3 regions of the Mesorhizobium sp. LNHC229A00 genome follow, and region 2 is predicted to be linked to each of the others. Evidence: riboswitches for the same ligand, from Rfam matches in the RefSeq annotation. Region 2 holds a riboswitch; each other region holds the start of a gene.
The links. Region 2 has a riboswitch for cobalamin ahead of X742_RS167795 (CbtB domain-containing protein). Riboswitches for the same ligand answer to the same signal wherever they lie in the genome.
Positions count from the first base shown of each region.

Region 1 (5,377 bases), on a different contig from region 2:
AGCCAAGTTGCGCGCGATACGATTCTCGACATTGGGTACGACGACGAGGCCGTCGGCTTTGACGGCCGGCGTTGCGCCGTCGTTCATGCCCTCACCGAGCAGTCGCCCGACATCAGCCAAGGCGTTGACGAGGGAAGAGGGCAAGACCTCCAGCAGGGAGCGGGAGATCAGGGCCTCATGTTCGGCTACGCATGCCGCGAAACCGATACCCTGATGCCTTTGCCGATCCAGCTCGCTCATCGCTTGACGAAACGGCAGGCGTATGTCCGGAAGGCACAACAGCTTGGCTGGTTGCGTCCTGACATGAAATCCCAGGTCTCAGTGCGCTATGAGGGGTTGCGCCCGGTCGCCCTGGATACGATCGTCGTGTCGACGCAACATGACGAGCAGGTCTCGCAAGAGACTGTCCGCGAGGGCGTCATTGAGGAAATCATAAAGCCTGTCCTGCCGACCCACCTGGAGACGGAAGGCATCAGAATTCTGGTTAACCCGACGGGGCGGTTCGTAGTCGGCGGGCCGCGCGGCGACTGCGGTCTCACTGGACGCAAGATCATCGTCGATTCCTATGGCGGGATGGGTCGTCATGGCGGCGGCGCCTTCTCGGGCAAGGACCCGTCCAAGGTTGACCGCTCAGCTGCCTATGCGGCCCGCTATGTCGCAAAGAACATCGTCGCTAGCGGACTTGCGGACGTGTGCGAGGTGCAGCTTGCTTACGCAATCGGCGTGGCCAGTCCGGTTTCCGTCATGGTCAACACGTTCGGGACAGCCAGGGTTGAGGAAAGCAGGATCGAGCGCCTCATTCTTGAGTTGTTCGATCTCAGACCGAAAGGCATTATCAAGATGCTTGATCTCTTACGACCTATATACCGCAATACAGCGACCTATGGCCATTTTGGCCGTGAAGAGCCTGATTTCACCTGGGAGAAGACAGACAGGGCGGACGAATTGCGTCGCGAGGCAGGACTCGCCGCCCCGTGAGAGCCGCCGGCGAACGGATTGGCAAGCGGAAAGCCCATTCCCACCGGGCAGACCCGGCCCGGCCGGCGTGGCAAGAAGCCGGCCCGGGTTTTTGGCGGAGACATTGATGCCGGATTATGACGTGCTTTGCATCGGCAATGCGATTGTCGACATCATCGCCCAGTGCGAGGAGGAATTCCTCGAGACCAACGGCATCATCAAGGGTGCGATGAATCTCATCGACACACAGCGCGCCGAATTGCTCTACAGCCGCATGGGCCCGGCGATCGAGGCCTCCGGCGGCAGCGCCGGCAACACGGCGGCAGGTATTGCCTCCTTCGGCGGACGCGCCGCCTTCTTCGGCAAGGTCTCGAACGACCCGCTCGGCGAAATCTACGCGCACGACATCCACGCGCAGGGTGTCGCCTTCGACACCAGGCCGCTCCAGGGCGAGCCGCCGACGGCGCGCTCGATAATCTTCGTCACCCCCGATGGCGAGCGCTCGATGAACACCTATCTCGGCGCCTGCGTCGAACTCGGGCCGGTAGATGTCGAAGCCGACAAGGCGTCCGGCGCCAAGATCACCTATTTCGAGGGTTATCTGTGGGACCCGCCGCGCGCCAAGGAGGCGATCCGGCAGACGGCGAAGCTCGCGCACGAGGCCGGGCGCGAAGTGTCGATGACACTGTCGGATTCGTTTTGCGTCGACCGCTACCGCGACGAATTCCTTGAGCTGATGCGTTCGGGCACGGTCGACATCGTCTTTGCCAACAGCCACGAGATCAAGTCGCTCTACCAGACATCGTCGTTCGACGAGGCGCTGGCGCAGATCCGCAAGGACTGCAAGATCGCCGCCGTCACACGCTCGGAAAAAGGCTCGGTGATCGTGCGCGGCGACGAGAGCGTGGTCATCGAGGCGACCGCGATCAAGGAACTGGTTGACACGACCGGCGCCGGCGATCTCTACGCCGCCGGCTTCCTGCACGGCTACACGCAAGGCCGCGACCTCCAGACCTGCGGCGATCTTGGCTCACTGGCGGCCGGACTGGTTATCCAGCAGATCGGACCAAGGCCCCGGCAGAATTTGCGCCGCGAGGCCGAACAGGCGGGATTGCATGCGCGGGCAACTAACCAGCCGCCCTACTGACGCGATCATCGCAGTGGCGGAACTGTGTCAAAGCTCGCTGATAGCGACAGCCATTCGCTTCGGAGAACTGACGATGCTGCTGCCGTGAAGCTCGCTGGAAGGCGGTGCAAGGCGGGCTTGCCTTGACGGCATTCACCGTCATCGAGATCGCCACCGGCATTTTCCAGAAGCTCAGCTTGGGGAAGGCCAGTAAGGTCCTGAGGTAACGGAGAACTCGCGGCATCCGTCGGAGCACTTGACTTGCGATCACGTCCACGATGCCGAATGCGGGCAGACTGGTTCACCATTGGTCTGGGACCAGCGGAATTGGCAGCTGGGCTTCATCCTCGTCAATCTCATTACAGGACGGGACGGGCCAACTTCGGCTTGTTGTTCTGCCAGCATGGCACGGACGAGTGGATGCCAATAATCTATGAGAACAGGTCGTTCACCCAAGCTGCGTCGCAGCCCGACAGGAATCTGCCAGTTGGACAATGGTGGCAGCGGAGCAGCGCCGCCAATGGCAGACTGAATATTTCACAATGTTAGACAAGCGTAAAAGCGCATCACATAACGACATAAACATTTCGTTATGCGTCATTGACAAAAGAGCGGACTGCTGTGATTGTCTGCGTGTCGTGGTTCTCGCGTGCGGCGCTGCCGCAACGGAGCTAAGAGGGAAGCCGGTGCGATGCCGGCGCTGCCCCCGCAACTGTTAGCGGCGAGCCAAACCAACTCATGTCACTGAGGCGAATACCCTCGGGAAGACCGGTAGAGGCTATGACCCCGCGAGCCAGGAGACCTGCCACGGCGAATTACGTCCACGGGCGGGGTGTCTCGGTGGCCGCTGCAAGCCGGCGTTCGTGCCGGCCTGCTAGCGCCTTCCTTGTCATCGACGCCCCAACCATCGGGGTATGACATGACTGACTCTCAGCAAATTCCTGTAGCAACGCTCGGCGTGCCGCGCTTCGGTCGTCGGCGAGAACTGAAATTCGCGCTTGAAAGCTACTGGTCCGGAACATCGTCCGCTGGCGACCTTCTTGCGACGTCGAAGGCGCTCCGTGCCGCTAGCTGGGAAGAGCAGCGCAATCGCGGCGTGTCGAAAATCCCGTCAAACGACTTCTCGCTTTACGACCATGTGCTCGACACCGCAGCCATGGTCGGCGCCATTCCCTCCCGTTACGGCTGGAATAGCGGCGAGGTCCCACTTGACATCTACTTCGCAATGGCGCGCGGCAACCAGGGTCAGACGGAGGATTGTGCACACGCTGGTCACCAGGAGGCGGCTCATGGGCCCGGTGTAACCGCGATGGAAATGACCAAGTGGTTTGACACAAACTACCACTACATTGTGCCGGAACTTGATGATGATCAGACGTTCGCCCTCTCGTCGACAAGACCCGTCGATTACTTCCTCGAGGCCAAAGCTCTCGGCATTCACACACGCCCAGTCATCCTTGGACCCATCACCTTCCTCAAGCTGGCGAAATCGCCTGCCGAAGGGTTCGATCCTATCGCGCTCCTACCGCGGCTGCTGCCTGTTTACGAGCAACTCCTGCAGAGGCTGAAGCTGTCGGAAGCCGACTGGGTGCAGATCGATGAGCCAGCGCTTGTCCTCGATCTGAACTCCAACGAACGAGCTGCGTTCGAGTTCGCCTATGGCCAGCTGTCGAAAGCCGCGCCCGAGCTGAAGATCATGCTGGCTACATATTTCGGGCATCTGGGAGACAATCTCGAAACCGCGGTTTCTCTGCCCCTGGCCGGGCTGCATATTGATCTCGTGCGCGCTCCCGAGCAGCTGGAAACGGTGGGTCGGCTCGCTCCGAAGGATCTGGTGCTCTCGCTTGGCTTGATCGATGGCCGCAACGTCTGGCGTGCGAACCTGCCCGCCATTCTCGACCGCATCAAACCGATCGTCGCCGGCTGGCCCTTGGACCGCGTCGAGATCGCGCCTTCTTGCTCGATGCTGCATGTGCCGATCGACCTGCGCATGGAGACGGAACTCGACGCCGACATCAGCTCGTGGCTCGCCTTCGCGGCCCAGAAGACCGACGAATTGGTGTTGCTGGCCCGGGCCCTGTCCCAAGGCAGAGATGCGGTGGCTGGCTCGTTGAAAGCGTCTGCCGAGGCTGCCGCCACGCGCGTGACATCCACGAGGATCCATGACCCGCTTGTTCAGGGGCGGATCGCTAGCATTGACGACAGCGCGAAGCGACGAGAGAGCGCTTTTGCCGAGCGCTCCAGAGTCCAAGGCGGCTCACTCGGGCTGCCGCCGTTCCCGACGACGACCATCGGGTCCTTCCCGCAGACGCCGCAGGTACGCAAGGCGCGGGCCGCTCATGCGAAGGGCCAGCTGAGCTATGTCGACTACGAGACGTTCCTGAGGAAGGAGATCGAGGCTGCAATTCGCTGGCAGGAAGAGATCGGGCTGGACGTGCTGGTGCACGGTGAGTTCGAGCGAAACGACATGGTACAGCATTTCGGCGAGCAGCTGTCTGGCTTCGCCTTCACCCAGCATGCCTGGGTACAAAGCTACGGGTCGCGCTACGTGCGTCCCCCCATCATTTTCGGCGACGTATCGAGGCGCAATCCGATGACAGTGCGCTGGTGGCAATTCGCCCAGTCGCTTACGGAAAAGCCCGTGAAGGGAATGCTCACAGGCCCAGTCACCATTCTCAACTGGTCTTTTGTTCGCGACGACGTACCCCGCTCCGAAGCCTGCCGCCAGATCGCGCTCGCCATCCGCGACGAAGTGAGGGATCTCGAAAGGTCCGGCGCAAGGATGGTGCAGATCGATGAGGCCGCGTTTCGCGAAGGATTGCCACTGCGCCAGTCTGACTGGAAAGTCTATCTCGACTGGGCTGTCGAATGCTTCCGGATCGCTTCAACGGGTGTAAAGGACGCGACTCAAATTCATACCCACATGTGCTATTCGGAGTTCAACGAGATCATTCACGCGATCGCTGGAATGGATGCGGATGTCATTTCGATTGAGACGTCGCGCTCGAAGATGGAACTGTTGGACGCCTTCACGAGCTCCAAATATCCGAACGAAATCGGTCCCGGCGTCTATGATATTCACTCACCACGCGTCCCGGAAGTCGGCGAGATTTCGGACTTAGTCATGCTTGCCCGGGAGCGACTGTCCGACGGCCAACTGTGGATAAACCCGGACTGTGGCCTCAAAACACGCAAATGGGAGGAGGTCCGCCCTGCCCTCATTAACATGGTCGCGGCAGCACGCGCGCTCCGGCAGAAAGTGCAGGCGTGAGGCTTCTCTTCCTCACCGTGTGG
Region 1 is NZ_AYWQ01000023.1:61,411-66,787, reverse strand. Features, by position in the region: gene metK (methionine adenosyltransferase) at 1-978, shown strand, start outside; gene X742_RS143025 (adenosine kinase) at 1,085-2,104, shown strand; cobalamin riboswitch at 2,706-2,908, shown strand; gene metE (5-methyltetrahydropteroyltriglutamate--homocysteine S-methyltransferase) at 3,003-5,354, shown strand.
Region 1: it holds a riboswitch for cobalamin, as region 2 does, so the genes downstream of both, metE (5-methyltetrahydropteroyltriglutamate--homocysteine S-methyltransferase) here and X742_RS167795 (CbtB domain-containing protein) in region 2, are expected to answer to the same signal.

Region 2 (5,377 bases):
CGGTGCCGTGGGCGTAACCGTGCCGCTGCTCACCGGCGCCTTCCTGCTGTGCGGCGCCTTCTTCACGATCGCGCTCGACGCGCTGGGTTCGACCGCCTTCATGCGCTCGGTGCGCTCTTATGAGCGCGCGCAGATGGCTGCGGTCTACCGCACCTATCTCGATTTCTCCGAACTGACGCCGCCGCTGGTCTATTCGGTGGTGCTGGCCTTTTTCGGTCTGGGATCGGTGTTCGTCACGCTCGCACTACTGGCCGCGTTTTGCGGCTTCGTGACCTGGCGATATCTGCCGAAGTCGCTGTAGGTATGTCGATATTCAGGTGATGCCGGCCTGCGAACGGCAGGTTTGCGCGCTTCCGGTAATCACGTACCCGAAAGTACGTTCCGTTCCGGTTCTCGACCTCCGCCCTTCTCGGCTTGGCCTGACCTGAATGTCGACAGACCTCATGTCACCGCGGCATGGCGCTCGCGCACCCAATCGTGGAAGCGGTGCAGGTCGTACTCCTCGGGCATCAGCACGCCAGCTGTATGACGCATCGAGCGCAGCCCCTTCTGGTTGACCTCGCAGATCGCCGCGTCCTCCTCCAGCACCTGTGTGCCGAAGGCGACGATGTTGTCGATGTCGGTCTCGGCGAGCGCCTCGGGCGCGAACAGCCATTCTGCGGTCAATTCGGTCTGTTCGGGACCGAGCGGCGTAAGCCGCACAGTCCTGACATAGTCGACATGGCCGACGATGAACATGGACGGCAGGCTGGTGGCATAGGTCTGACCGGCGCTGCGCTCCGCCGGCGTCAAGCTCGGGAAGACCGGCCCGTGCGTCTGCCCATCACGCGACCATGTCTCAGCCCCGGCGCGCAGGCCGCCTGAAAATTCCGGCGCGTCATTGTCGGCGTGGCGGAGCCATTCGGGATCGTCATGCCGGCTCATCAGGCCGCGGCCATAGATCGGCACCAGCCGCGACAGGTCCTTGTGGACGCCCGGGCAGTGCAGGCACTCGTTGAAGTTTTCCCAAAAAATCTTCCAGTTACAGTTCATCACCTTGTGCAGCACATGGCCCGATACCAGCGTTTCCAGCGGCCAGTTGCCGAGATCGCCGGAGGCTGGGTCGAAGGAGGATTGCGCCGAGCCGGCGTCATCTTCCGCCAGATTGACGAAGACGAAGCCCCGCCACACCGAGAGCGCGACGCGATAAAGCGGATGATCGGCCTTGTCGAAGCCGTCAGGCAGCGATTTCGACGGCACGCGCACCAGATCGCCACGCAGCGAATAGGACCAGGCATGATACGGGCAGGTGATCAGCCGCGCCTTCAGCCGGCCCTCGCTTTCCTGGCAAAGCTGCGAGCCGCGATGCCGGCACGTGTTGTGGAAGGCACGCAACTCGCCGGTGTCGTCGCGCAGCACGAGGATTTCCTGCATACCGACGCGGAAGGTGCGGAATGCCAAAGGCTGGGCAAGATCGGCCTCGCGGCAGACGAGCAGCCAGTCCCTGTACCAGATGGCGTCGAGATCGCGCTTATAGTTGTCCTGGTCCCAATAGGCCGATGAGGGCAGCGTCGGCTCGGTTCGAGTCAGGCCGTTATAGGGCTCGCGCTCGCTGGCATTGGGCTGCATGGCTGGCTTCCCGTGAGGGTGCCAGCCGACACCCGGCCATGAAGTTTGTCAATCGGGACGGGGTGAGGGCAGCTTCGCCGATACGACGCTCCTGCGCTGGCGGTTGTCGGAATTTGGTTTGCCGGGCGCGGCGAATTTCCCTATAGTCGCCGATGTCGTCGGTTCCTTTTTGGAGCCAAGAGGGAATGCGGTGCGGGGAGGAATTCCTGCCCAATGCCGTGGCTGCCCCCGCAACTGTGTGCGGTAGTCCTCTCCATATGCCACTGAAGATTTTTCTTCGGGAAGGTGGGGAAGGGCGCTTATCCGCGAGCCAGGAGACCTGCCGGCGACAGGAAACTGACTTCGATGCCCTCGGGTGGAGGGCGAAAGGACAAGACATGACTACCGCTTCCGTCTCCCTCGGCGCCTCCGTCTCCTCGCAGTCGCGTTTCATGCAGCTCGCGCTCGCGGCGCTGCTCGGCATCTTCGTCGTCGGCTTTGTCGGCTTCTCGCATATCGATGCGGTCCACAATGCTGCCCACGACTATCGCCACTCGATGGCGTTTCCCTGCCACTAACGAGGATCCGACATCATGAATCTGTTTCGCAACGTCGTGTTCGTCGCGGCGATCGCGGGGCTTGTGGCCGGTGTCGTTCTCGCCTGCATGCAGGCCTATGCCACCGTGCCGCTGATCCTCAAGGCCGAAGTCTACGAAAAGGCCGGCGGCGGCCACCACCATGATCACACGGCCGCACCAGCGGCGACCAATGACGCGATGAGCACGGTGGCGCCCGCTGGGAATGCCACGAGCTCTGCCGCGCCCGCGGGCACCGATGCCATGGCACCGGCGGAGGAAGACGAAGGCTGGGCGCCGGCCGACGGTTTCGAGCGTTTCGCCTTTAGCGTGGTTGCCAATATCGTCACCGGCATCGGCTTCGCGCTGGTCCTGGTCGCGGTTTCCGAGTTCTTCGGTGGCGTCGGCAACTGGCGCCAGGGCGTGTTCTGGGGCTTGGCCGGCTTTGCCGTGTTCACACTGGCACCGGGCCTCGGACTGCAGCCGGAACTGCCGGCAATGCCGGCGGCCGATCTTCTGCCGCGCCAGATCTGGTGGACGGCAACGGCGGCCGCGACCGCGATCGGCCTAGGCCTGATCGTGTTTCGCAGATCGTTGCCATTGACCATCCTCGCCGTCTTGCTGATCGTCGCGCCGCATGTCGTCGGCGCGCCGCAGCCCGACAGTTTCGAGACGCCGATCCCGGAAGGCCTGCACCATCAGTTCGTGGTGGCGGTGACGGTGACCAATCTGGTCTTCTGGCTGGTGCTGGGCGCGATCGTGGGCGTGGTGCGCCGGCGCTTCACCGGCACGGCGACCAGCATGCGCGACAGTTTTGCCTGATCGCGGCAGGCTGACCTTCATCATCGGTGGTGCGCGCTCCGGCAAGAGCGCGCACGCCGAAACCCTGGTGACGGCATTGGCCTCGCCATGGGCCTATATCGCCACGGCGCAAGCTTATGACAACGAGATGCGCGAGCGCATCGCGCTGCACCGCTGGCGGCGCGGTGAGGGCTGGTCGACCATCGATGCGCCACTCGACCTCGCCGAAGCGCTGGAGGCGTCGCCGGACGGTCAGCCGGTGCTTGTCGACTGTCTGACGCTGTGGCTGACCAATCACATGCTGGCCGATCACGACGTCGATGCCGCGTGCCGACGGCTGGCGGACGTGCTGTCTCGGCCGCGCGGACCGTGGTTCGTGGTGACGAACGAGGTCGGGCAGGGCATCGTGCCCGACAACGCGTTGGCGCGCCGGTTTCGCGATGACGCCGGCCGACTTAACCAGCGGGTCGCGGCAGTGGCCGACACGGTGCTGCTCATGGTGGCGGGGCTCCCGCTCAAGGTGAAGTGAAATGACCGACGACAAGGATGAAGAACGCCATCGCGCCAAGATGGCCAAGCGCAAGGCGGTGCAGGACGCCGAGGTTGCGGGCAAGACGATGGAGAAGGGATTGCTGATCGTCAACACCGGTCCCGGCAAGGGCAAGACCACGGCCGCCTTCGGTCTCGCGCTGCGCATGCTCGGCTACGGCAAGCGCGTCGGCGTCGTTCAGTTCATCAAGGGCAAATGGCACACCGGCGAGAAGGACGCCTTTGCCGCCTTTGGCGACCGCGTCGTCTGGCATGCAATGGGCGAGGGTTTCACCTGGGAGACCCAGGACCTGAAGCGCGACATCGCGGCCGCCGAGGCCGCCTGGGCCAAGGCCCTGGAATTGATCGACGATCCCTCGATCAGCCTTGTCGTGCTCGACGAGCTCAACATCGCGTTACGCTACGATTATCTCGCTCTCGACAAGGTGGTTGCGGCGCTCAAGGGCCGGCGCGAGGGTCTGCATGTCGTCGTCACCGGCCGCAACGCCAAGCCGGGGCTGGTCGAGGCTGCCGATCTGGTCACCGAGATGGGCGTGACCAAGCATCATTTCTCGGCGGGCGTGAAGGCGCAGCAAGGCATCGAGTTCTAAAAAACCAGAACAGCGATCAGCGCGACCAGGCCGAACAAGCCGATCAGCAGGTAGTCCGCGACCCGGTAAAGCTTGAGCGCCCGCCTGATGTCGCCGCTGTCGACATCGCGGCGGCCGCCTTCGCCCATGAAGATGTCGTCGACCATGATACCACCATAGCTGCGTGGTCCGGCGAGCGCCAGCCCAAGCGCGCCGGCCATGCCCGCTTCCGGCCAGCCAGCATTGGGCGAGCGGTGTTTTTTCGCGTCACGCCGCACTGCCTGCCAGGCACCGCGGGGGTCGGCGCCCTCGACCAGGAGGGAAGCGAGCACGATCAGCAGCGCCGTCAGCCGCGATGCCGGCAGGTTGATCCAGTCGTCGAAGCGCGCCGCCGCCCAGCCGAAGGCCTCATGGCGCGGAGTCCGGTGGCCGATCATCGAATCGGCGGTGTTGGCCGCCTTGTAGGCAGCGCCGCCGGCGAGCCCTCCGACCCCGGTCCAGAAGGCGGGGGCGACGATGCCGTCGGAAAAATTTTCCGCTAGGCTCTCGATCGCCGCGCGGCAGACGCCGGCGCGGTCGAGCGTCTCGGGATCACGGCCGACGATCCGCGAAACGGCGGCCCGGCCCATGTCGAGGCCTCCGCTGTCGAGCGCGTCGGCGACGGCTTCGACATGTTCGTAAAGGCTTTTCTGCGACAGGAGCGATGTCGCCAGAAAGACGGCAATGATCCACCCCAGGGGGACAAACCAGAGCAGAACAAGCTGCACGCAAAGGCCTGCTATCGCCGGCACCAGCACGATGAACAGAAGCGCCTGGACACCACGTTGACGACGCAGCGCGTCGGGATCAGTGGCGCGATTGAGCCGCAAGTCGAGAAAGGATATCAGCCTGCCGAACCATGTCACCGGATGGCCGATGGCGCGAAACAGCCAGTCGGGATAACCAAGGGCGAATTCGACAATTAATGACAGGAAAGCGATCAGGACTGACATGAAGCTTCTTGAAGGAGCGGTGGACCATGGTGGAAGTCTTGGCCGGGCAAGGGCGCTTTTCCCCAATGCCGTGCTGCCTTTCGTCGACCTCTCGACCGGTATCAATCCGCACTCCTACCCGCTTTTCGACCTGCCCGCCACCTCGCTGTGGCGATTGCCAGAGGCCGCGCGTGGGCGCGAATTGATAGAGATTGCGGCCAACATCTATGGCGCGCCTTCCCCAGCAAGCGTGGTGGCGGCCCCTGGTACGCAGATCCTGTTGCCGCGCGTCGCCTCGCTGGTGAGGCCCGGCAAGGCAATGGTG
Region 2 is NZ_AYWQ01000001.1:368,995-374,371, forward strand. Features, by position in the region: gene X742_RS167805 (MFS transporter) at 1-301, shown strand, start outside; gene X742_RS167800 (aromatic ring-hydroxylating dioxygenase subunit alpha) at 442-1,608, opposite strand; cobalamin riboswitch at 1,751-1,950, shown strand; gene X742_RS167795 (CbtB domain-containing protein) at 1,986-2,165, shown strand; gene X742_RS167790 (CbtA family protein) at 2,181-2,984, shown strand; gene cobU (bifunctional adenosylcobinamide kinase/adenosylcobinamide-phosphate guanylyltransferase) at 2,977-3,492, shown strand; gene cobO (cob(I)yrinic acid a,c-diamide adenosyltransferase) at 3,494-4,102, shown strand; gene cbiB (adenosylcobinamide-phosphate synthase CbiB) at 4,099-5,073, opposite strand; gene cobD (threonine-phosphate decarboxylase CobD) at 5,072-5,377, shown strand, end outside.

Region 3 (5,377 bases), on a different contig from region 2:
CACCTTGCTGCCGGAATCGGAAAAGCCGAAATATTTGCCATTGGCAAGATTGAGCACCACGGCCTCGCCATCGAAAGATTCGAAAACGATATCCCGGCTCGCTACCGCATAGGCGTGGGAATCATGCGTCATTGTTGCCCCGTCCTGCATTTCCTGCCCGCCAGCAGGACCGCTTCCACCGACAACGCCTGTAAACTTTCAGGTCTTCCTTGGCAAGGTAACCTTTGCCGGCAACGCGGGACCATTTCCGGGATCAGTCGAAAGCGGGGCGGATCAAGCCTCGATTTCAAGCGGCGACAATGGCTTGGAACAACAGGCCAGGATGAAGCCATCATCGATCTCATGATCGAGGATGCCGCCATTGTGGCTCATCTCGACGCTGCCGGAGACTTTCTTCACCTTGCAAGTTCCGCACAGGCCGAATTCGCAGGCAGCCGGTATTCGCACGCCCGAGGCGCGCGCCGTCTGCAGCACGGTCTGGCCGGCGACACAATCGGCGTCGACATCCGAAAGCGCGAAGCGGATCGGCGTCGCGGCTTCGACGCAAATCGCCCCGCCGTCTTCAGCCGGCGAGGCAAACGGCGCCGGGATTTCCTCCACCGCCGGCGCGGCAAAGCTCTCCTGATGGTACTTTGCCATGTCGAACCCGGCGGCCTCCAGCATGCCGCGCACGGCGCGCATGAAGGGATCGGGGCCGCAGCAGAAGATTTCGCGTTCGCGGAAATCGGGCGCCAGGAGCGGCAGCCGGATGGCGTCGATGCGGCCCATATGGCCGTACCAGCCCTCGCGGCTCGACCGCTCCTCGATCATGAAGCCGAGCGACAGGCCCGGCATATGGCCGCCGAGCAGTTCGAGTTCCTTGCGAAAGATGATCTCTTCAGGGCGCCGCGCGCAATTGACGAATCCGACATCGGTCCATGGCGCGCAGTCATTCAGCCAGCGCAGCATCGACATCATCGGCGTCACGCCCGAACCGGCCGAGATGAACAGGTATTTCGCCGCCGGGTGGCTGTGCAGCGAAAAGTCGCCGCCCGGTCCATAGGCCTTGACGTGCGAGCCGGGCGTCAGGTGATCGAACATCCAGCGTGTGCCGACGCTGCCCGCCTGCGCCTTCACCGTCACCGCGATCGAGAATGGTCGCGACGGCGATGATGACAGCGTGTAGGTGCGCATCAGCGGGCCGTCCGGTGTCGGCAATTCCAGCGTCACGAACTGGCCCGGCTTGTAGCGGAACCAGGTCTGGTTGTCCGAGCGGAAGGTGAAGGTCTTGACGTCGGGCGCCTCGTCGCTGACGCCGATCACTTCCAGCACCTGCAGCCTGTCGTTCCACGGCGCCATCTGGTCGAGATGGCGATAGAGGCCAAGATCAGTCATGGCGTTCATCCCTGCATACCTTTTCATTTTGCGCATGTCGTGATCCCAAAACCGCTGCACGGTTTGGGCGAAATGCGCTAGGCGACACTGCGCAGAGCGGGCCGGCCGTCTTCGGAAAGCCGTGGGCCGATAAAGCGCGCGTACCAGTCGACGAACTGGATGACGCCGCCCTCGTGCAGCTCCGAATAGGGACCGGGCTCGTAGGCCGGCGACAGGATGCCGAAGGCGTTTTCCTCGACGATGCGGCGGTCCTGGTCGTTGGTCTCGGTCCAGACATGGGTGAGTTCGGGCAGATCATAGTCGACGCCTTCCACCGCATCCTTGTGGACCAGCCATTTGGTCGTCACCGCTGTTTCCGTGGCGCTGACCGGCAGCACGCGGAACGTCACCGCATGATCCACGAGGATATGGTTCCAGGTTGTCGGGTAGTGGTAGTGCATTAGCGTGCCGATCCGGTCGGCCGAGACGCTGTCGGACAGGTTCCTCTTCACCGCCCGCTTGCCGGTCATCGTGTAGCTCTGGGCATCGCGCAGCAGCGGCGCGCGGGTGGCGCGGTATTGTCCGGTCGGGTCGATCCGAAACTTGCTGGGCAGGCCAACAGCTTCGCACTTCGCCCAGTGGGCCAGCATCTCCGGGTCGTTGTCGGCGCCTTGCACGCCAGTCACGGTCGGCGCTTCCGGGAAGGTCTTGCACAGCTCAGGATGGTTGCCCGCGCAATGGTAGCATTCGCGGTTGTTTTCCCAGACCAGCTTCCAGTTGCCCTTCTCGATGATCGTGCTCTCGAAGGCGATCTTGGCCTCGCTCAGCCGGTGCGGCTGGAGATAGGGCTCGATCATCGCCCGCATCGGCGCGAAGTCGGCGGGCTCCTTGGCCAGGCAGATGAAGACATAGCCGGCGACGCTTTCGCAGGCGACCGGCTTGAGCCCGAACAGGCTCTTGTCGAACCCATCGGCCATCTGGCGGGCGAACAGCAGCCGGCCGTCGAGTTCGTAGGTCCACTGGTGATAGGGACACACCAGCTTGGCGGCCATGCCCTTGTCGGTGTTGCAGACGCGGCTGCCGCGATGGCGGCAGGAATTGTGGAAGGCGTTGATCTTGCCCTGCTGATCGCGCACCAGCACGACCGGATAATCGCCGATCTGCACGGTGATGAAGCTGCCCGGCTTGGGCAACTCGCAATCATGGCCGATGAACAGCCAGTCGCGATACCAGATCAGCTCCATGTCCAGCTTGAAGTAGTCCGGGTCGGTATAGAAGGGCTGTTCCAGCGAAAGGCCCTGTCTGCGGCCGTTCAAAAGCCTCAGCATGTCGTTGCGCGCGTCCATGTCCTGTCCTCATTTTCAAGGACTGAACTGGTGGTGATGGAGGAAGGACTGGGCGCAAGCCGGCGAAAGCCGGACAACACCATCCGCCCCTTGACCGCCCACCGCGATCAGTCGAGTTCTAGCGATCTCGGGCTGGTTTCCGGGCTCTGGAGTTGTCCTGGCGGACCATCGCGACACCTTCCCAGGCTTTCGCCCAGTGGTCTCCCGTTGCGACTTGAACTCCACCACCGTTGCGGGGGCAGCGCCGGAATCTGACCGGCTTCCCAATTCTCCGCTCCGTCGTCACGCAGCGGCACCTGAGATGGCTTGATCTAATCACGACAGGGTTTGCGACATCGGCACGAAAGCGACATCGCATCCATGCGGCGCGACACGCATGCGGGATCGTCCCGGCATGGTTGCCGCGGGGGGAATCGCCTCTTCTCGCCAGGCGCGCGCGGGCACCGTTTTCGACCCTCAGCCGGCCGGAAAAGGGTTAACGGTTTCGAAAAGTGACTATTAGCACAGTCTAAAATCGAACCGAACGGTTCGTTTCTGTTGACGGTGCGTGCAGGACGGTGTGAACGCCCAGCCCTCCGACACAGTTGGTGATCGGGTCGTCATCTTAGTCAACTACTTGATATCGAACAGAAAAATAAGACATGTAGAAGGCGTTGGTACAATTTCAAGTAGCAGAGTCATGGTCCACGCTGAACAACTTCGTGATTGGAAACGGCAAGGGGGCTCTCCCACATCGGGGCGGTCCGAACGACGCGATTTAATCCAAGACACGCCGCTAGACGGACGGGAAAAATACTGGAGTACAAAAATGAAAAAGATCATTCTCACTGCCGCCGCCCTTCTGGCGATTTCCGGCAGCGCCTTCGCTAGTAGCGACCATTATGGTTCGAACGCCGCGACCCCCGCGGCCACTGTCGACAGTTCCTACACCGCTTCGACCAAGAAGTCGGAGCCGGCTGCCCAGACGCCTGTGACGGGCGCCGACCACAACCTCTTCGGCAACAATTAATAACCATCCCCGGCACGCGGCGGGTGAACCTGCCGCGCCGGTGGACCCTACAATTCAGGAGTATTAAAATGAACAAGATCCTCTTTGCTGCCGCCGCCGTTCTGGCTCTCTCAGGCAGCGCTTTCGCCGGCAGCGACAACTATGGCTCCAACGGCGCCAACCAGGCTGCTGCTGCCTCCACCGACAATCCAAACACCGCGTCGATCGGCAAGTCGGCTCCGGCCACCTCGGCGCCTGTCCAGCAGGGCAGCGACCGCAACCTCTTCGGCCATTAATGGCCTCCCACGGCCGGTGGGCTTTTGCCCGCCGGTCCGCGGGACTTCCAAAATTCAGGAGTTACCTAAAATGAACAAGATCCTCATTGCCGCCGCCGCCGTTCTGGCCGTCTCCGGCAGCGCTTTCGCCGGCAGCGACAACTATGGCTCCAACGGCGCCAACCAGCCCACTGCTTCGTCGACTGTCAATGTCGATACGTCGCATACGGGTGCGATCCGCAACAGCGATTCGCCGGTCTACAAGCTGCTCAATTCGTCTGGCGACGTGCAGAAGCCGGCCCATCAGGGTGCCGATCGCAATCTCTTCGGCAACAACTAACCAGCCTGTGCAGACAAAAAGAGCGGCGGGCCATGCCCGCCGCTGCTTTTGTTTTTTGCGTTACCGGAACGGCCGTCTTCAGGCCGCCTTTGCTTCCGCTTCGTGGAGGGCAAAGGAGCGACCCTCCGCATCGAAGATATGGAGGTCGCCGGCATTGGCGGTCAGCCGCAGCGTCGAGCCGCGCTTGACCTCGACATTGCCCGGCAGCTTGGTCACCAGCGGCAGGTCGGCCCGGCCGATATCGACATAGACCAGCTGGACCTCGCCAAGCTGTTCGAGATAATCGACGCTCCCCTCGAACAGATAATCCGCACCGCTGGCGATCGCGAGATCTTCCGGCCGTACGCCGAAGCTGACCGCCGCTCCCTTTGCCGAAGCAGGTGTCGCGATCGGCACCGTCGCCTTTCGGCCGCCGACATGGCTGACGATGGTCGGGTTGCCCGTCTTGTCGACCGTCGCCGGCAGGATGTTCATGGCCGGCGAGCCGATGAACTGGGCGACGAAGAGGTTGCCCGGGTTCTTGTAAAGTTCCATGGGCGTGCCGACCTGCTCGATGTGCCCGTCCTTCAGCACGACGATCCGGTCGGCCAGCGTCATCGCCTCGACTTGGTCGTGCGTGACGTAGATCATGGTCGTGTTGGGCATCGATTCCTTGAGCTTGGCGATCTCGATGCGGGTGGCGACGCGCAATGCGGCGTCAAGGTTCGACAGCGGTTCGTCGAACAGGAACACCTTCGGATTGCGCACGATGGCGCGGCCGATGGCGACGCGCTGCCGCTGGCCGCCCGACATCGCCTTGGGCAGACGGTCCAGATATTTGGTCAGCTGCAGGATCTCGGCGGCTTGCCGAACCCTTTTGTCGATCTCGGCCTTGCTTTCCTTACCGATCTTCATCGAGAAGGCCATGTTGTCGTAGACGGTCATGTGCGGGTAGAGCGCATAGGACTGGAACACCATGGCGATGCCGCGCTTCGAGGGTGGCACGTCGTTGACCACCTGGCCGTCGATCTTGAGTTCACCCGACGTGATTTCCTCGAGCCCCGCGATCGAGCGCAGCAAGGTCGACTTGCCGCAG
Region 3 is NZ_AYWQ01000006.1:475,053-480,429, forward strand. Features, by position in the region: gene X742_RS155065 (PqqD family peptide modification chaperone) at 1-132, opposite strand, end outside; gene X742_RS155060 (hybrid-cluster NAD(P)-dependent oxidoreductase) at 274-1,374, opposite strand; gene X742_RS155055 (aromatic ring-hydroxylating dioxygenase subunit alpha) at 1,452-2,699, opposite strand; cobalamin riboswitch at 2,812-3,014, opposite strand; gene X742_RS155050 (DUF680 domain-containing protein) at 3,508-3,708, shown strand; gene X742_RS155045 (DUF680 domain-containing protein) at 3,777-3,983, shown strand; gene X742_RS155040 (DUF680 domain-containing protein) at 4,054-4,302, shown strand; gene ugpC (sn-glycerol-3-phosphate ABC transporter ATP-binding protein UgpC) at 4,381-5,377, opposite strand, start outside.
Region 3: it holds a riboswitch for cobalamin, as region 2 does, so the genes downstream of both, X742_RS155055 (aromatic ring-hydroxylating dioxygenase subunit alpha) here and X742_RS167795 (CbtB domain-containing protein) in region 2, are expected to answer to the same signal.